DNA from 2 places in the Alteromonas sp. Cnat3-28 genome. Region 1 is predicted to be linked to the other one. Evidence: predicted binding sites of a transcription regulator. Region 1 holds the regulator's gene; the other holds the start of a gene.
The links. The regulator FliA, encoded in region 1, starts transcription of late flagellar genes. The targets are predictions, from matches to a motif close to CTAAAGNTNNNNNNNNNNNNGCCGATA.
Positions count from the first base shown of each region.

Region 2: a site for FliA is predicted at 6,461-6,487, ahead of MHM87_RS16935 (DUF5610 domain-containing protein). Genes of this name have one in related genera too.

Region 1 is NZ_JAKREY010000004.1:133,144-141,112, reverse strand. It holds gene MHM87_RS06030 (protein phosphatase CheZ) at 1-645, opposite strand, end outside; gene cheY (chemotaxis response regulator CheY) at 680-1,063, opposite strand; gene MHM87_RS06020 (RNA polymerase sigma factor FliA) at 1,100-1,831, opposite strand; gene MHM87_RS06015 (MinD/ParA family protein) at 1,828-2,694, opposite strand; gene flhF (flagellar biosynthesis protein FlhF) at 2,700-4,109, opposite strand; gene flhA (flagellar biosynthesis protein FlhA) at 4,139-6,238, opposite strand; gene MHM87_RS06000 (L,D-transpeptidase family protein) at 6,481-7,969, shown strand, end outside.
Region 2 is NZ_JAKREY010000021.1:918-8,886, reverse strand. It holds gene MHM87_RS16970 (EAL domain-containing protein) at 1-414, shown strand, start outside; gene MHM87_RS16965 (uracil-DNA glycosylase family protein) at 411-989, opposite strand; gene MHM87_RS16960 (hypothetical protein) at 1,104-1,409, shown strand; gene sthA (Si-specific NAD(P)(+) transhydrogenase) at 1,466-2,887, opposite strand; gene MHM87_RS16950 (fatty acid desaturase) at 3,067-4,194, opposite strand; gene fabR (HTH-type transcriptional repressor FabR) at 4,536-5,132, shown strand; gene trmA (tRNA (uridine(54)-C5)-methyltransferase TrmA) at 5,243-6,340, opposite strand; gene MHM87_RS16935 (DUF5610 domain-containing protein) at 6,517-7,830, shown strand; gene MHM87_RS16930 (RNA-binding protein) at 7,910-7,969, opposite strand, start outside.

The DNA.
Region 1 (7,969 bases):
ATCGGCCTTAACGCTGGATGGTTTAGTTTGTTCTGCACCGTCGCGTTCACCAAACATGGTAAGCATGTTAACTAAGCTGTCTTCCACTTCTTTAACCAAGTCGATAACGCGGCGAATAACCTGACCAGTTAAGTCTTGATAACCTTGAGCCATCAATACTTCTGTAAGTAACTGTGTAAGTTTAGCTGACTGTGCCGAACCTTCTTCCAACAATTCGTCTAAGTCTGCGCATAAAGCCTTGAATTCACCCAACTCTATTTGGCGATTCATCAGCTTCTTCCACTCAGGCATAACCTTTTCGATGCGCGCCGACAGCATTTCAGCTATAGGCATGCTCGCTTCAACGGCATCCATAGTAGTATTAGCAGCTTTTTCAGTTTCTTCAATTACGTAGGTTAGGCGGGATTGTGCATCGGGAATATCATCGGTCGCGAGATTTTTAATGCGGTCGTCTATTTGGAAATTATTCAGCGCGTCATGGAGCTGACGCGTCAGTTTCCCTACTTCGGCAAATAACTCAACGTTTTCTTTCATTGAGGCCGCTTCTAATAGGGCATTGGCTGAAGCGTTGTCACCCTCTTCAAGGTAGGTGACAAGCTGTTTTGCTTCTTCCAACGAAATTGGAACGTTTACATTCGTTGACATCCAGTAAACCTCATTTCTCTGGTGAGCGTCTGGATCAACCTAAACGTTCGAATATTTTATCTAATTTTTCTTTAAGTGTTGCTGCAGTGAACGGCTTAACAACGTAGCCATTAACACCTGCTTGCGCAGCGGCAACAATTTGCTCTTTCTTCGCTTCAGCAGTAACCATAAGTACTGGTAGGTGCTTGAGCTTGTCATCGGCTCTAATCGCGCGAAGCAAGTCAATACCCTGCATTCCAGGCATGTTCCAATCGGTAACTACGAAATCGAAATCACCTTGCTGCAACATAGGCAATGCAGTACTTCCGTCATCCGCTTCCTGGATGTTGGAAAAACCCAAATCTTTAAGTAGGTTTTTGATGATACGTCTCATGGTAGAAAAATCATCGACCACGAGAATTTTCATGCTTTTGTCCAAAATAGCCTCCAGTGAGGGGTTAATTGTTATTAATTTCTATTCTTCGTCAGCTTGCCACGACTTCATTCGTGATTTGAGTTTTAACATGGCCTGACTGTGAATTTGACTGACTCTCGATTCACTTACATCAAGAACCTCACCAATTTCTCTTAGGTTCAGCTCTTCATCATAATACAGCGAAAGTACAATCGCTTCTCTTTCAGGTAATGTCGTAATTGCATGGGCAAGCGCTTTTTGGAAAGCGCCTTGCATCAAATCTTCCAGTGGTGCGTCGCTACCTCGATTTTGCTCTGTCGAAATAACATCTTCTGACACACCTAAATCTTCAATACCTACCAGCTTTCCGGCATTTACTTCATTAAGCATTTGGTGATAGTCCTGCAAGCTTACATTAAGCTTATCAGCAATATCAGAATCTCTAGCATCGCGGCCTGTTTCGCTTTCTACTTGCGAAATTGCTTCAGTGATCGCTCGGCCATTTCGGTGAACTGAACGCGGTGTCCAATCCCCTTTGCGAATTTCATCTAGCATAGCACCGCGAATGCGTATACCGGCAAACGTTTCAAAGCTGGCTCCTTTTGAACCATCAAAGTTTCGCGCGGCTTCTAATAATCCAATCATGCCTGATTGAATTAAATCGTCTACAAGAACACTAGCCGGCAATCGCGCTATCAAGTGATGCGCTATACGCTTAACCAATGGCGCATGTCTTTCGACTAACTGCGCTTTATCGGTTTGTTGTTGATAAGCGGCTGCCTTGCTGTTCAACGCTGACTTCCTACGGCTTTTTCTGCAACTAATTGTTCAATGAAAAACTCTAAATGGCCACCTGGCTGCGCTGGAATAGGCCATGTTAAGGCTTTGCTCGCCAACTGTGTTATTGCAACGGCTGCCGGTGAACCAGGGTAAGCATCGACAATGGCTGTTTGTTTACGCACTGCTTTACGAATGTTCTCGTCAAACGGTACTGTCGCCACTAATTCTAGTGCAACATCTAAAAAACGCCCTGTCACTTTGCTTAATTTACTAAATAGCTCTTGGCCTTCTCGCACGTCGCGCACCATATTAGCCACGACTTTGAAGCGGAAAACACCGTGCTCTCTATTCAGAATTTTTATCAATGCATACGCATCTGTCAATGAAGTAGGCTCGTCACACACAACGACCATGATGTCTTGTGAGGCTTTTGAAAAGCTCAACACCATGTCTGAAATACCTGCCGCTGTATCAACGATTAGCACGTCAATTTGCGAGCGCAGCTCACTAAAGGCACGAATTAGGCCAGCGTGTTGCGTTGGCGACAATTCTGCCATCGACTGCGTGCCTGATGTGGCAGGGGCAATCTTTATTCCGTGCGGACCGGTCACTAATACTTCATCAAGTGTACATTCGCCGGAAAGCACGTGGGATAAGTTTTTCTCAACACGCAAACCTAACATAACGTCTACGTTAGCAAGACCGAGGTCCGCATCGAGAACCATTACACGTTTACCTTGCTTCGCCATGGCGATAGCGGTGTTCAATGTAATGTTTGTTTTACCTACGCCACCTTTGCCACCGGTGACGGCGATTACTTTGATTAACCGTGATTGCTTCATTTTTCTTAAGCTACTCGCTTGGTCGTCAATCATACTGCTTATGCTGTTTTAATTGCGTTGTTACCACTAGTATGATTCAAACCGTACTTTTTATAAAGCTTTGCAGCAGCGGAAACCAAAGATTTCGCTTCTGCAATCTTAATGTCTTCAGGTACTTTTTGACCATCGGTGACATAACTAACCGGTAATTGGTATTCAACCGCTGCACTAAGCACCTCTCCTAAAGAGTAGCACTCATCTAACTTTGTGAAAATACAGCCACTTAGTTCAATATCATCATACGCTTGAATGATTCTCTGCAAAGCAGGATATTGCGTATTTGCTTGCGCTACCAAATATTTTTTAACATTTGGCATTTGTCCGTTATCAAACTGCTTAATTTGTTTAATTAATCGACTGTCTCTTTGACTAAATCCAGCCGTATCAATCAATACTAGTCGCTTATGACGAAGTTGGAATAATAAATCCGCAAGTTCTTCACTAGTCTGCGCTTTTCTCACCATGCAGCCAATAATCTTTCCGTATGTCGCTAGCTGCTCATAGGCGGCAATTCTATACGTATCGATGGTAATCATCGCAACCGACTCTGCACCGTATTTCTGCGCATAGCGGGCAGCAAGTTTCGCAACGGTAGTTGTTTTACCGGTACCTGTTGGTCCTACTAATGCAACAGCACCTTGTGCGCTAAGTATATCGTTTCCTGTCACATTTATGCGATTAGCCAATAGGTTAAGAAGATATACCCATGCATCTCGTTCGTTGTAATGTGACGGCGTATAGCTAATAAGCTGTTTCGCTAACGCGTTGCTTAACCCCATATCGGTTAAACGGGTGATTAGATATTGATGAACAGGTTTTTGACGTTTGTTCTTAGCTTCCATCAAGTCGGCCACTTGATATTGCAATACATCGCGAAGAGACGCTAGCTCTTCCTTGATTTGCGCAAGCTCCGCTGACTGCGTCACAGAGGTATCATCCATACTTGACGCTTGATGTTCTGGGAAAGCGTTCTGACGAACTGGTTCATGAGAAGACTGCTGGGCTTCTACGTCGTCAATAAAGGCTTCTGAGAAGTCTAAGTGCGAAGCAATTTCATTGGCGTGCTTAGCATTCGCTGTCATTGGTTGGTTAGGTTGCGCGGGACTCGCCACGCCATTATTTCCACCGTGCTGCTTTTCTAGCAGTGCTTTAAGGCTATCAGGACCGTCGTCACCAATGATTTCGCTCAAGCTAGGCACTGCCTTTTGACCAGGTGTTTTTGCAGCGGCTTGTGGGGACGCTTTCGGCGTAAACAGCTTCGCTTCAGGTTCTTTGTCGTAGGCTGCGACAAGCTCAATACCGTCAGCGACTTTGCGATTTGACATGATCACAGCGTCACTGCCCAATTCAGCTTTAACTTGGCTTAACGCCTCACGCATATCTTTGCCGAAGAAACGTCTAATTTTCATTGCAACCTCTCCAATCACCCAGTGTCAGATTATTGACCGACCGAACTGACTATTTTTATTTGTTTGTCGTCAGGCACTTCTTGGTAAGACAGAACATGAAGCCCAACAACCGAATATTTTAAGAAGCGAGACAGAACGGGTCGTAGCATGCCTGAGGTAAGGAGTACTGCAGGCTCTCCTTCTAACTCTTGCTGCTGACTGGCTTGCTGCAATGATTTTTGCAGCTTGTCTGCCAGACCTGGTTCTATGCCAGCGCCATCTTCGCCACCTGCTTGAAGTGACTGGTGCAACATCTGTTCCAACTCTGGCGCCAAGGTTATGACAGGTATCTCTTTTGCACCTTGAGTAATTTCTTGGACAATTAAACGTTTAAGGGCAATACGCACTGCAGACACTAAAACATCGGGGTCTTGGCTGCGCGTGCCGTACTCACTGAGTGTTTGAACGATTGTACGCATATCGCGAATAGGCACACCTTCAAACAATAAGGTTTGCAGTACCTTCACGACGGTGCTTAACGGAAGAATGTCTGGTACTAACCCTTCAACCAGTTTCGGATGCTGTTTGGCAAGCATATCAAGAAGTTGTTGCGCTTCCTCGTGCCCTAATAATTGATATGCATTGTTAGAAAGTAATTGGCTTAAATGGGTCGCTACAACGGTCGCAGCGTCTACAACTGTGTACCCAAGAGTTTGTGCATGCTCCCGTTTGTTGGGCTTAATCCATACTGCGTCTAAGCCGAACGCGGGGTCTTTAGTGGCACGCCCTTCTAATTTGCCGAACACTTGCCCTGGATTAATAGCAAGTTCTTCATCGTGACTGATGATGGAATCGCCTATCGTTACGCCTAGCATAGCGATGGTGTAAGTGTTGGGCTCTAAATCCAAGTTATCGCGAATGTGGACAGGCGGAATAAGGAAACCCAGTTCTTGCGATAGTTTCTTACGTACGCCTTTAATGCGCGTCAACAACTCGCCACCTTGGGATTTATCGACAAGAGGAATTAAGCGATAGCCCACTTCCAATCCGATGGTATCTACCTGCTGAACATCATCCCAGCCAAGCTCTTTCACTTCAGGCGCAACCGATTCATCTTTTACCACATTGTCTGGCACTTTGGGCTCTGCGGCCTTTCTCTTTTCTTGGACCGACTGCCAGTAAGCAAAGCCGGCAATCAAGAATGAGAACCCTAAGAATGCGATATGAGGCATCCCAGGAATGATACCCATAACAAACAACACGCCTGCCGCAATATAAAGCGCTTGGTTGTTACCAAGCTGACCGCGGATTTCTTTGCCCATTTCCTGGGTTTCGTTTTCACGAGTAACGATAATGGCTGTAGCGACCGAAAGTAACAATGAAGGAATTTGCGCCACCAAACCATCACCGATGGTCAATATGGTGTAGATTTCTATAGCGTTACCGAATGAAAGCCCGTGCTGAATCATGCCAATAAAAAGACCACCGACAATATTAATCAGCATGATAAAAAGGCCTGCGACCGCATCACCCTTTACAAATTTTGACGCACCGTCCATCGACCCGTAAAAATCCGCTTCAGCGGTAATCTCTTCACGGCGTTTACGTGCTTGATCTTGATCTATATACCCTGCATTTAAATCAGCATCTATGGCCATTTGCTTACCGGGCATAGCATCTAACGTAAAGCGAGCGCTTACTTCTGAAATACGTCCTGCGCCTGCGGTTACAACTTTGAAGTTGATAATAAGAAGAATGGCGAAAACAACAATACCTACGGCGTAGTTACCACCAATCACGACCTCACCGAAGGCTTCGATAACTTTACCTGCTGCATCGCCGCCTTCATGTCCATAAAGTAAGACAACGCGAGTAGAAGCCACGTTAAGCGCTAGTCTCAAAACGGTAGCGATAAGTAACACCAAGGGGAAAATGCCGAAATCTACTGGACGCTGGGTAAGTACAGCCACCAAGATAATGACTAGCGACAACGCAATATTAAAGCTAAACAGCACGTCCAGTAAGAATGGCGGCATAGGCAATATAACCATGCCCATAATTGCTAAAAGGACGATGGGTGCGCCTAAACCACTGGTAAAATTTTGCAGCTGATTTTTATCGAATCGCTGAAGATAACCGGATAACTGCATGGCTTGGTGTCTCTCTATCAGAAAATTGACGCTTTATGTGAATCTTCTAGTGAGTTTTCAACTAACGTGCCAGCTTTGTGTTTTACGCAAAAGTTATCCAAATCTGAGCTGTAATCATGCGTGATTACTGTCTACAGTGACTTGTATAGGGCGATTAAGATTTTGTATCCGAGGGACATACGAACAGTTTATAATTACGTCACTATTCCTAGGGCCTACTCTTCGTTTTAAAAGGATTATTCATGGTAGTACTACAAAACCGTGTTGCAACGTTTTGTTGGGTCAGCCTTGTCATCATGCTGACTTTTAGTCATGGAGCTCATGCATCTAAACAACCTAACTTACGACAGCGTGTGGAGAATTTGCTAGTTGATTCAGTGGAGATATACGGTTCACAAAATAGTAACCCATTTCGTGTGCACAATAGAGTTTTGGTAAGCGAGGTCTACACTCGACAGGGCTATCAGCTTATATGGTTTGGTACTAGTGATGCTGAAAACCGTCTTCAGGAACTCCTCCATGAAATTGCTGATTCAGAGTTACATGGCTTCTCGCCCGAGTATTACCACGCGTCAATGCTCGAAAGTCGCGACGCCAATACGGCACTCTTAGATGTACTAGCAACCGATGCCTTCATCAGTCAAACTCTGCATCGATTAAATGGGCTTGTTAGCCCCGCCAATGCAGATTCGCAGTGGTTCCTTAAGCAAAGAGAAGCGGATCCTGTGGCATCGCTAAATCACGCATTAACTAACGGTGTTTCTGCAACATTGCGGGCCATGTGGCCATCACACCATGAATACCAGTTACTGTTAGAAAAAAAGCGTAGTTTACTCACGGCAGTTTCTACAGTTACCACACAAATTCCAATTGGCCCAACACTTAAGCTGAACTCAACGAGCGAAAGAGTTGTGTTGCTGAAGTCTCGTCTTTTAGGGCCAGGCACCTATTCAGAGTTATTCGATAAAGATTTACTGGACGCGGTTAAGCAGTTTCAAATGTCTGCGGGCTTAGAGCCAGATGGTATTGTGGGAAGTTCCACTTTAGAAGCATTAAATGCTACCACGTTTTCTTGGTTAGAAAGAATTGATGCAAACTTAGAGCGTTGGCGCTGGCTCCCTCATCAAACTTGGTCAACATATTTACGCGTTAACATTGCTTCGTTTCAGTTGAGAGGATTTACTGAAGGTGAAGAAACATTGGGAATGCCTGTGATTGTCGGTACACCAGTGAGGCAAACGCCCGTTTTCGCTGAATCAATGAAGTATATGGTGTTTAACCCCTACTGGACCGTGCCTTTCAGTATAGCCACTAAAGACAAGCTGGCGAAATTGAAAACCAATCCTTCTTTATTGGTCGAGCAAGGTTACGAAGCCCAGCCCGCCGGTGTCAGCGGCTTCAGCCCTGTCGATGAATTTGATTGGACAAATGTTAGCCGTGGTACGTTTCACTATACACTCAGACAAAAGCCCGGGCCGCACAATGCCCTTGGTAAAGTGAAATTCATGCTTCCAAATAAGCATGCCATTTATCTTCACGACACGCCCGATCACAGCCTTTTTTCGAAATTAGAAAGGAACTTCAGCTCTGGCTGCATCAGAGTCTCTAACCCTTTGAAGCTGTCTCAATGGGTACTCACTCATTCAGGCCAGACAGAGGCAATACCGCAAGCTGAGCAATTACTTCAAAGTGAAGAGACCAGTACACTGTATTTGAAGAAACCGATACCTG
Region 2 (7,969 bases), on a different contig from region 1:
AACTGCGACCCAAGCCTTTTAGAGCTAGAAATAACAGAAAGCGTGGTGATGGATGAGCCGCAAATTGTAATAGATGCATTGCGTTCGTTAAAAGAATTTGGGGTGAAAATAGCCATTGATGACTTTGGAACAGGCTTTTCCTCCATGAGTTATATACAGCAGCTCCCGTTAGATCGATTGAAGGTCGATCGTTCTTTTGTCAAAGACATTAAACCGGGTGCAAGCGCAGTGCTTGCTGAGACCATTGTGACTTTGGGTAACAAGCTAGGCTTATTGACTATTGCCGAAGGCGTAGAAAAAAGAGAGCAGGCGAGTTACATGATAAAGCTTGGATGTGACGAAGCACAGGGCTACTTGTACGCGAAGCCTATGCCGTTCGATGCGCTTTTAGCGTTTCTGGAAGAGCACGACTAAACTTTTAATACAGATTCGACAGTGTCTCGCAACTTGGGAAGGATATCTAATTCAAACCAAGGGTTTTTAGCGAGCCACCTGTTGTTTCTTCCTGACGGGTGGGGCAGTACGAAATGTGTTTCAGTCGGACTGCGTACAGCTTCAGTTAACGTTTTGTGTTGCGGTAAATAATACTGTTGCGAGTAACGTCCCACGTAAAGCGTTACTTCAGGTTTTAAATAAAGAAGAAAGTCATTATGCCAAGCGGGAGCACATTCTTTTCTTGGCGGGGCATCGGCTCCATTTTTATAACCTGGAAAGCAGAAGCCCATTGGCAGCACCGAAATTAAGCGTGGGTTATAAAAGGTCTCCCTCGAGACAGACAACCAATCGCGTAACCGATCTCCGCTGGGATCATCAAACGCAATGTTGCGTTCATGAGCTTTCAACCCCGGTGCTTGCCCAATAATAAGCACTTTAGTTGAAGGTGCAGTGCTAAATATGGGGTTGGGTTGATGCGGTAGGTGAGGGGCACACAGTCTACAATTTCTCGCTTTAACCACCAGTGCATCGTGGCCTTTCACATTTTTCTCCAAATATTTCTCTTTGTCATACTTTTGTCACAAAACTATGATCTCAGTTTGACTATCTTATGTATATACAGTATGTTTAATAGTGACAGTAGTAGACTGTAACACAGGAGAAGAAACATGCGTAAAGTAGTACTAACCCTAGCTCTATCAGCGGCCTTTGGTATTGCGCATGCGGAATCTGGTGATAACCAGCTTTTCGATTGCATGGATGCGAAAACATTCGAAATGAATAACCAATGTATGTCTGACAAAATCGGCAATAACATTCGTTTCCGTGATGCACAAGCAAAGTTGATCGACATTGCAAGCGATAGTCAGGGTGACTACGCCATTGCAACAATGACGTTCGATCAAGAAAATATGCACATCGACATCGTAGCACATAAAGATTCGCTTAACGCGCTTGCTGCGAACCGTAACTAAATTCTTAGTTAACGCATATTAAGCCGGCGACAATCTCGCCGGCTTTTTTGTGTCCGTTAGAAAATTCTATTAAGTCCATTAATAGCAGCAACTCGATAAGCTTCTGCCATGGTTGGATAGTTAAACGTAGTGTTAACGAAGTAATCTATGGTATTGCCTTCGCCCTTTTGCTGCATGATCGCTTGGCCGATGTGAACAATCTCGGAGGCACGTTCACCGAAACAATGAATGCCCAAGATTTCTTTAGTTTCGCGATGAAACAAGATTTTCAGACTTCCTGTCTGCGTTGACGCGATTTGGGCTCTGGCCAAATGTTTGAACTGAGCTCTTCCCACTTCATAAGGCACTTTCGCTGCAGTAAGCTCTTGCTCTGTTTTACCAACAGAACTTATTTCTGGGATTGTGTATATGCCTGACGGAATATCTTCTACCAATGCCGAATGTGTTTTTATGCCAAGCATAGCTTCAGCGGCAAAGCGACCTTGGTTATAAGCCGCAGATGCTAAACTTGGATAGCCAATGACATCGCCGACTGCAAATACATTGTCTACGTCAGTTTGATAATTTTCATTAACCTTGAGTTGGCCTCTGCCATCGGCTTTTAAACCAATATTCTCGAGTCTAAGTGTATCTGTATTACCCGTTCTTCCGTTAGCAAACAAGAGACAATCTGCGCGCATACGCTTGCCCGACTCTAAGTTTAAAATAACCGAGTCATCGGTAGCTTCAACCGAAGAATAGGCTTCATTGTGCCGGATGAGTACGCCATTGTTCCACAGGTGATAACTGAGTGCGTCTGATATCTCGTCATCAAGAAATGACAGTAAGCGATCGCGCATGTTAACGAGGTCAACTTTTACGCCTAGTCCTCTGAAAATACTGGCATATTCAGAGCCAATGACCCCAGCGCCATAGATAATTATTGATTTGGGATCGTGATCTAAAGATAGGATAGTGTCTGAGTTATAAATACGCGGGTGATTAAAGTCGATGTCTTTAGGACAATAAGGACGCGACCCTGTGGCAATAGCAATTTGGCCTGCAGTGACAGTATCTTTAGAGCCATCTTTACGGGTTATCTCTAACGTATGCGCATCTACGAAACTGGCTTCGCCGTGAAATAGCGTCACACGATTTCTGTCGTAGAAAGAAGAGCGAAGTCGAGTTTGGCTTTTTACCACACCGCTAGCATGGCGCATGATGTCAGAAAACGTAAGACTCTTACTTAAGTGGTTGTCGGCAAACAAGGGAGAAGAGTTATATTCAATAAGACGACTTACTGAGTGACGAAGCGCTTTCGATGGAATGGTTCCCCAATGGGTACAACCCCCTCCCACTGCCTCGTAGCGCTCAACAACCGCCACTTTTTTTCCGGCTTTGGCAAGCTGCATTGCAACGCCTTCACCACCAGGACCTGTGCCAATAACGATAGCGTCGTAATGATACGACGGGGCTTTGGTTTTTTGCTTCGTTGCCATCTTACTTTCCCATGTTGTTACTTTTGTAATGCGATGTCACCACTAGATTAGCCGCAATACAAAATGAATGATTCTGGTTTTAGTATAACGACCTTATCCAACTATAGAATAAAAAAAAACCACATAAGCAGACACTTATGTGGTTCTTAGCGTTCAAACGTATAAAAGAGGGCGTTAATTTACGCCATTTGCAATGACAAACTATGTAACTGTGTCCATTTCTCTTTCTGTACAGCAAATGCGTGTTTCAGCTCTTTGTACTTGTATGCAAGCTCAAGCCCTTCGATACTGCGCTTTAGGGTGCGTTGTTTAACGCGCATAACACGTTTTTTCGTGGCGTAGTATTCACTCATGCGCTGCATTAACAAGTCGTATTCTTCTTGAATGGTATGCATCATTTCTTCAGCATTAGGCAGTAGCGATACTTTTTCACTTGCTCTTTGCAGCTGCATTGCTGCTAACGCTTTCTCGATGCGCTCTTCTGGCACTTTGCGAAGGTTGGATGTCAGTCCTACCAGTGATAATCCCTTAATAAGCCATTTTGTAGGATCAAACTGATACCAGCGAATGCCATTACGATAGTCGTACTCAAAGATGTGATGGTAATTGTGATAACCTTCACCAAAGGTAAAAAACGCAAGAATACCGTTATCTCGTGCTGTGTTCTTATCGGTGTAAGGCTGGCTACCCCAAAAATGAGCAAGAGAATTGATAAAGAAGGTTACGTGATGCACTAGCACCAGGCGAAGTACACCGGCTACCAAGATCATGCCTAATACGTCACCATTTAAATAGCCCAGAAGACCTGTGATACCAAAGTTGGCCGCCAGCACGATGGGCAAATAGTAGTTATGCTGCCACATCACCACTTTATCTTTTTGAAGATCTTTACAGTTACTGTAGTCATCGTAACGTTTGGCCTGATACTCACGCAACATCCAGCCGATATGCGCAAACCATAGCCCTTTCTTGGCAGAGTAGGGGTCTTTGTCGTTATCATCAACATGACGATGATGAACGCGATGATCTGACGACCAGTGCAAAATACTATTTTGCAGCGCCATAGCGCCACCAATCGCAAGGATCACACGAACAACCACATTGGCGTCGTAAGTTTTATGCGACCATAAGCGGTGGTAGCCGGCAGTTATAGACATACCGGTAAAGTAAAATAGGAATATAGCCGCACCGATTTCTGCCCAATCGATGCCTTGATACGCCACCCATAGCGGCACACCAATAAACGCAATTGCGCCAGATATAATAAATACCAGCACATTAGTAAGGATAAGAGGAGGTTTTTTCATTTTATACAACTTGGCTTACAACTGTTCGCTAATTTATCGTTTTACGAGGCTTCAGGCAAGCAAAACCCAGATTAGTTCTGCTTACATGTGTAAAGTTTAATTATAGTAAAGCTACGCTGAAGCGCTCGTTAATTGTGGCTTTTTCTGCTTAATGCTTGTTTATAAAAGAGATGATTCTGTTTCTCTTTCCCCACTGGTGTGTGTTGCGATAAACTACACATGCTAGTCTTTGATGTACGAAGTTTGATTGCGTTAATGGCTATACAGATGACGTAAGGGCTTCAACCCTAAGTGCTAAAAATCATCAAGCCGTTCAGAGCTAATCAACCTATGGTGCGAATGTGAGTCGACAAGAACAGAAATTAAAAACCCGCCAAAATATCATTCATGCTGCGTTTTCTTTGCTCGATGAAAACCGCAGCTTATCGGCAATCAGCTTGCGTGAAGTTGCCCGAGAGGCAGGTATAGCACCTACGTCTTTTTACCGACACTTTAAAGATATGGACGAATTGGGTTTAACGCTGGTGGATGAAGCCGGTTTAGCATTGCGGCAGCTTATGCGTCAGGCAAGGCGGCGGATAGCCTCTGGAGGCGGCGTAATACATACTTCTGTTGAAACCTTCATGGAATTTATTGCGGCAAATACAAACGTATTTCGTTTATTACTACGCGAGCATACTGGTACGTCGTCGGCTTATCGGTTGGCAGTATTTAGAGAGATTCAACACTTCATCGACGAGTTGACCGACTACATTATTGAACAGCAGGGCGTAGAATACGCATGCGCGCAGCTTCAAGCTGATGCTATGGTAAGGCTCGTATTCAGTGCTGGGGCAGAGGCATTAGAAGCAGACGATAAACTTCGCCGAGAAATCGGTGAGAGAGTGAAAGCGCAGCTTCGCTTCGTTCAAGTAGGTGCAACGCAAAAAAGCGTATAATTGAATTAGTGGTTTAAGTCCACATCGTTTGCTCTAATCAAAGCCACCTTATTTTAATACGTCTTCATAGGCCTTTGTGACTCCAAAGGCCTTGTCAATTTGTACCAAAACTAGCTTTTGCGTGTAAGTAAAACGCCCGCCTCAATGTGATGAGTAAACGGGAATTGATCGAATAGTGCCGATTGAGCAACGTCGTGAGTTTCACTTAAAAGCTCAAGATTTTGCGCCAGCGTTTCAGGGTTACACGAGATATACACGATATTATCGTAATCCTGAATCATTCTAAGCGAGTCTTCATCTAACCCAGCTCTTGGTGGGTCAACCAATACAGTTGTGAAATTATATGTACTTAGATCAATGCCTTCTAAGCGACTAAACGTACGTTCACCTTTCATAGCCTGAGTGAATTCTTCAGCGGCGAGTCTTACGATCTTCACATTATTAAGCTGATTTTGTTCAATATTAAACTGCGCAGCTTGTACAGAGGGCTTGGCTATTTCGGTCCCCACAACATTATCGAAGTGAAGCGCTAGCGGCAGTGAGAAGTTACCTGCACCGCAATACATCTCCAGTAAATCGCCAGAGAGCGGCTTTACGCAATCTAGTGCCCATTCAATCATGCTACAGTTCACTTCGGCATTGGGCTGAGTGAAGCTATTTTCGATATGCTTAAATATGAACTCTTTGCCATTAACGGGTAAGCGCTCAATAACAAAATCGTTGTCGATTATAAGCTTTTGTTTTCTCGCACGGCCGATGATGTTTACTTTCGGAAAGTGAGCCTCGAGTTTCGCCTTTAATTCTTTTGCAGCCTCTTGCCACTTCTCATCTAGTTGACGATGGTATAAAAGACTGATAACAAGCTCGCCAGATAGTGCAGAAAGATAATCGATTTGAAAAAGCTTCTTTCTTAGCGCTTCATTTGGTCTTACTTCTTTTAACAACAGCGCCATAGCATCGTTTATTGCTTTACAAGCAGGAGGAAAGCTATCTACGCGATACTTTTCTTTTGTTTCCTGGTTGAACATGATGTGAAACAAATCATCGCCCTCATGCCATACTCTAAATTCGGCGCGCATACGGTAGTGCGTTGGTTGCGATGGAAATACGGTTAAGTTAGGCGCATTGAACGGAGAAAGTAACGCAGTAAGACGTTCTACTTTTTCGTCCAACTGAGCTTGATAGCGTTGTTGTTCGGTCGCGGTCATAAAATTCTCCATTCAATGTTGAGGTCGCGAATTGTAGTCCCTTATAAAATAACTGCAACAAGCGCTATCTACTTCTACATTATTATTAGGAACGACCCAGTAAAAAAAGCTGTATTAAAATTAAACAATACTGATTCTTTGCCGATAATAAGATTGAGGATAGTGAGGATCAAATTATGAACGTGGGTCAAATTAAGGCTTTTATGGGCGACCAGAAGGTCGATCAAAAAGCAGATCAAAAGGCATCAGTTCACCCGAACGAAATGTTGAAAAAGCAGTTACAGCAAGACGGATTGCAGCAAGCGGCTGAGTTTTCTAAACAACAAGCGGCATCAGTATCTGTTTCCAGTAGCCAAACTAGCATCGGCTTACGTGTGGTGAGTAGCAGCCTTAACCAAGCGTTAGTTATAGATGGCCAAAAGCCACAAGAAGCCAAAGAGAAAAGCATTGAAGATAAGTCGAACAGTTTGTTCGACTTTGAAAAAGTTGCCAGAAACGTACTTAAGTTCGTAGGTGGCGTCATTAGAGGTGCGGCAAACGGTGGTGCCAGCGAAGAAAAGCTTAATGGCTTATTTAGCCAAGCGAGAGAAGGCGTAAGCCGTGGATTCGCTATGGCTGAAAAAGACCTCGCTGGTTTTATGAATGAAGAGATTGAGCAAGGAATGACAAAAAGCCGCGATCTCATCGATACAGGAATAAACGATCTGGAAACTGACATATTTGGTCGCCAGCAGCCGAACGCTTTAACGCTTTCGTCCTTAAACGCGGTAGCTGCATCGGATGAGAAAAGCGGAAGCTTGCTGATTCGAACTAAAGATGGCGACGAAGTGAGTTTTAGTTTTGAGAGTCTTCGCTCGTTCCAAGCATCTCAACAACTTAATTTCCAAGCACAGGCATCTCAGGAGCAATCAGGCGGTAGTGGCGAGCAAGGTGAAAACAATTTTTCAGCGTCATACCAACAACAAACTTCGTACCAATACTATGAGCGAAGCGGTATTAGCTTTTCATTAAAAGGCGAGCTTGATGAAGATGAGTTAGAGTCGATAGCTGATTTGGTTGGTCAAGTTCAGGATCTCGCCGACACCTTTTACAGTGGTGACATCGACAAAGCATTTGAAGAAGCGTTAAGTTTAGGCTTTGACGATAAAGAGTTAGTTGGCTACGCGTTACAGTTAAATAGAACAACACAGACCGAAGTGCTAAAGACGTATGAGAACATCCAACATTACAATGAAGACAAAAGCGATAATTCGAAGTTTGGAAATGTGGTTAGCCCTATAGCGCAATATCTAGAAAAGATGATGGATACTTTTGCTAATGCCGAAAGTACGTTAGGAAGTAACGAAGACTATAATACCTTAATAGGTGGGTTGATTAATGAGATGAAAGACGTGCAGGTGCCAGATCTTGTATCTGCTATAAATAGGTTTCATGCTTTCAATCAAACGTTACTTAATGGGCTTCCTCAATCTGCTGAGACAAGTGAATAACTAACTATTTGCTAATATAAAAGCCCGGTAGCGAAAGCTAACCGGGCTTTTTTATAGCCTATAAACCGTACTCACAAAATTATGCGTGTTCGACTTTGTCCTTTGCAGGACGAACTTTTAGGGTTCGCTCCTGAAAGAT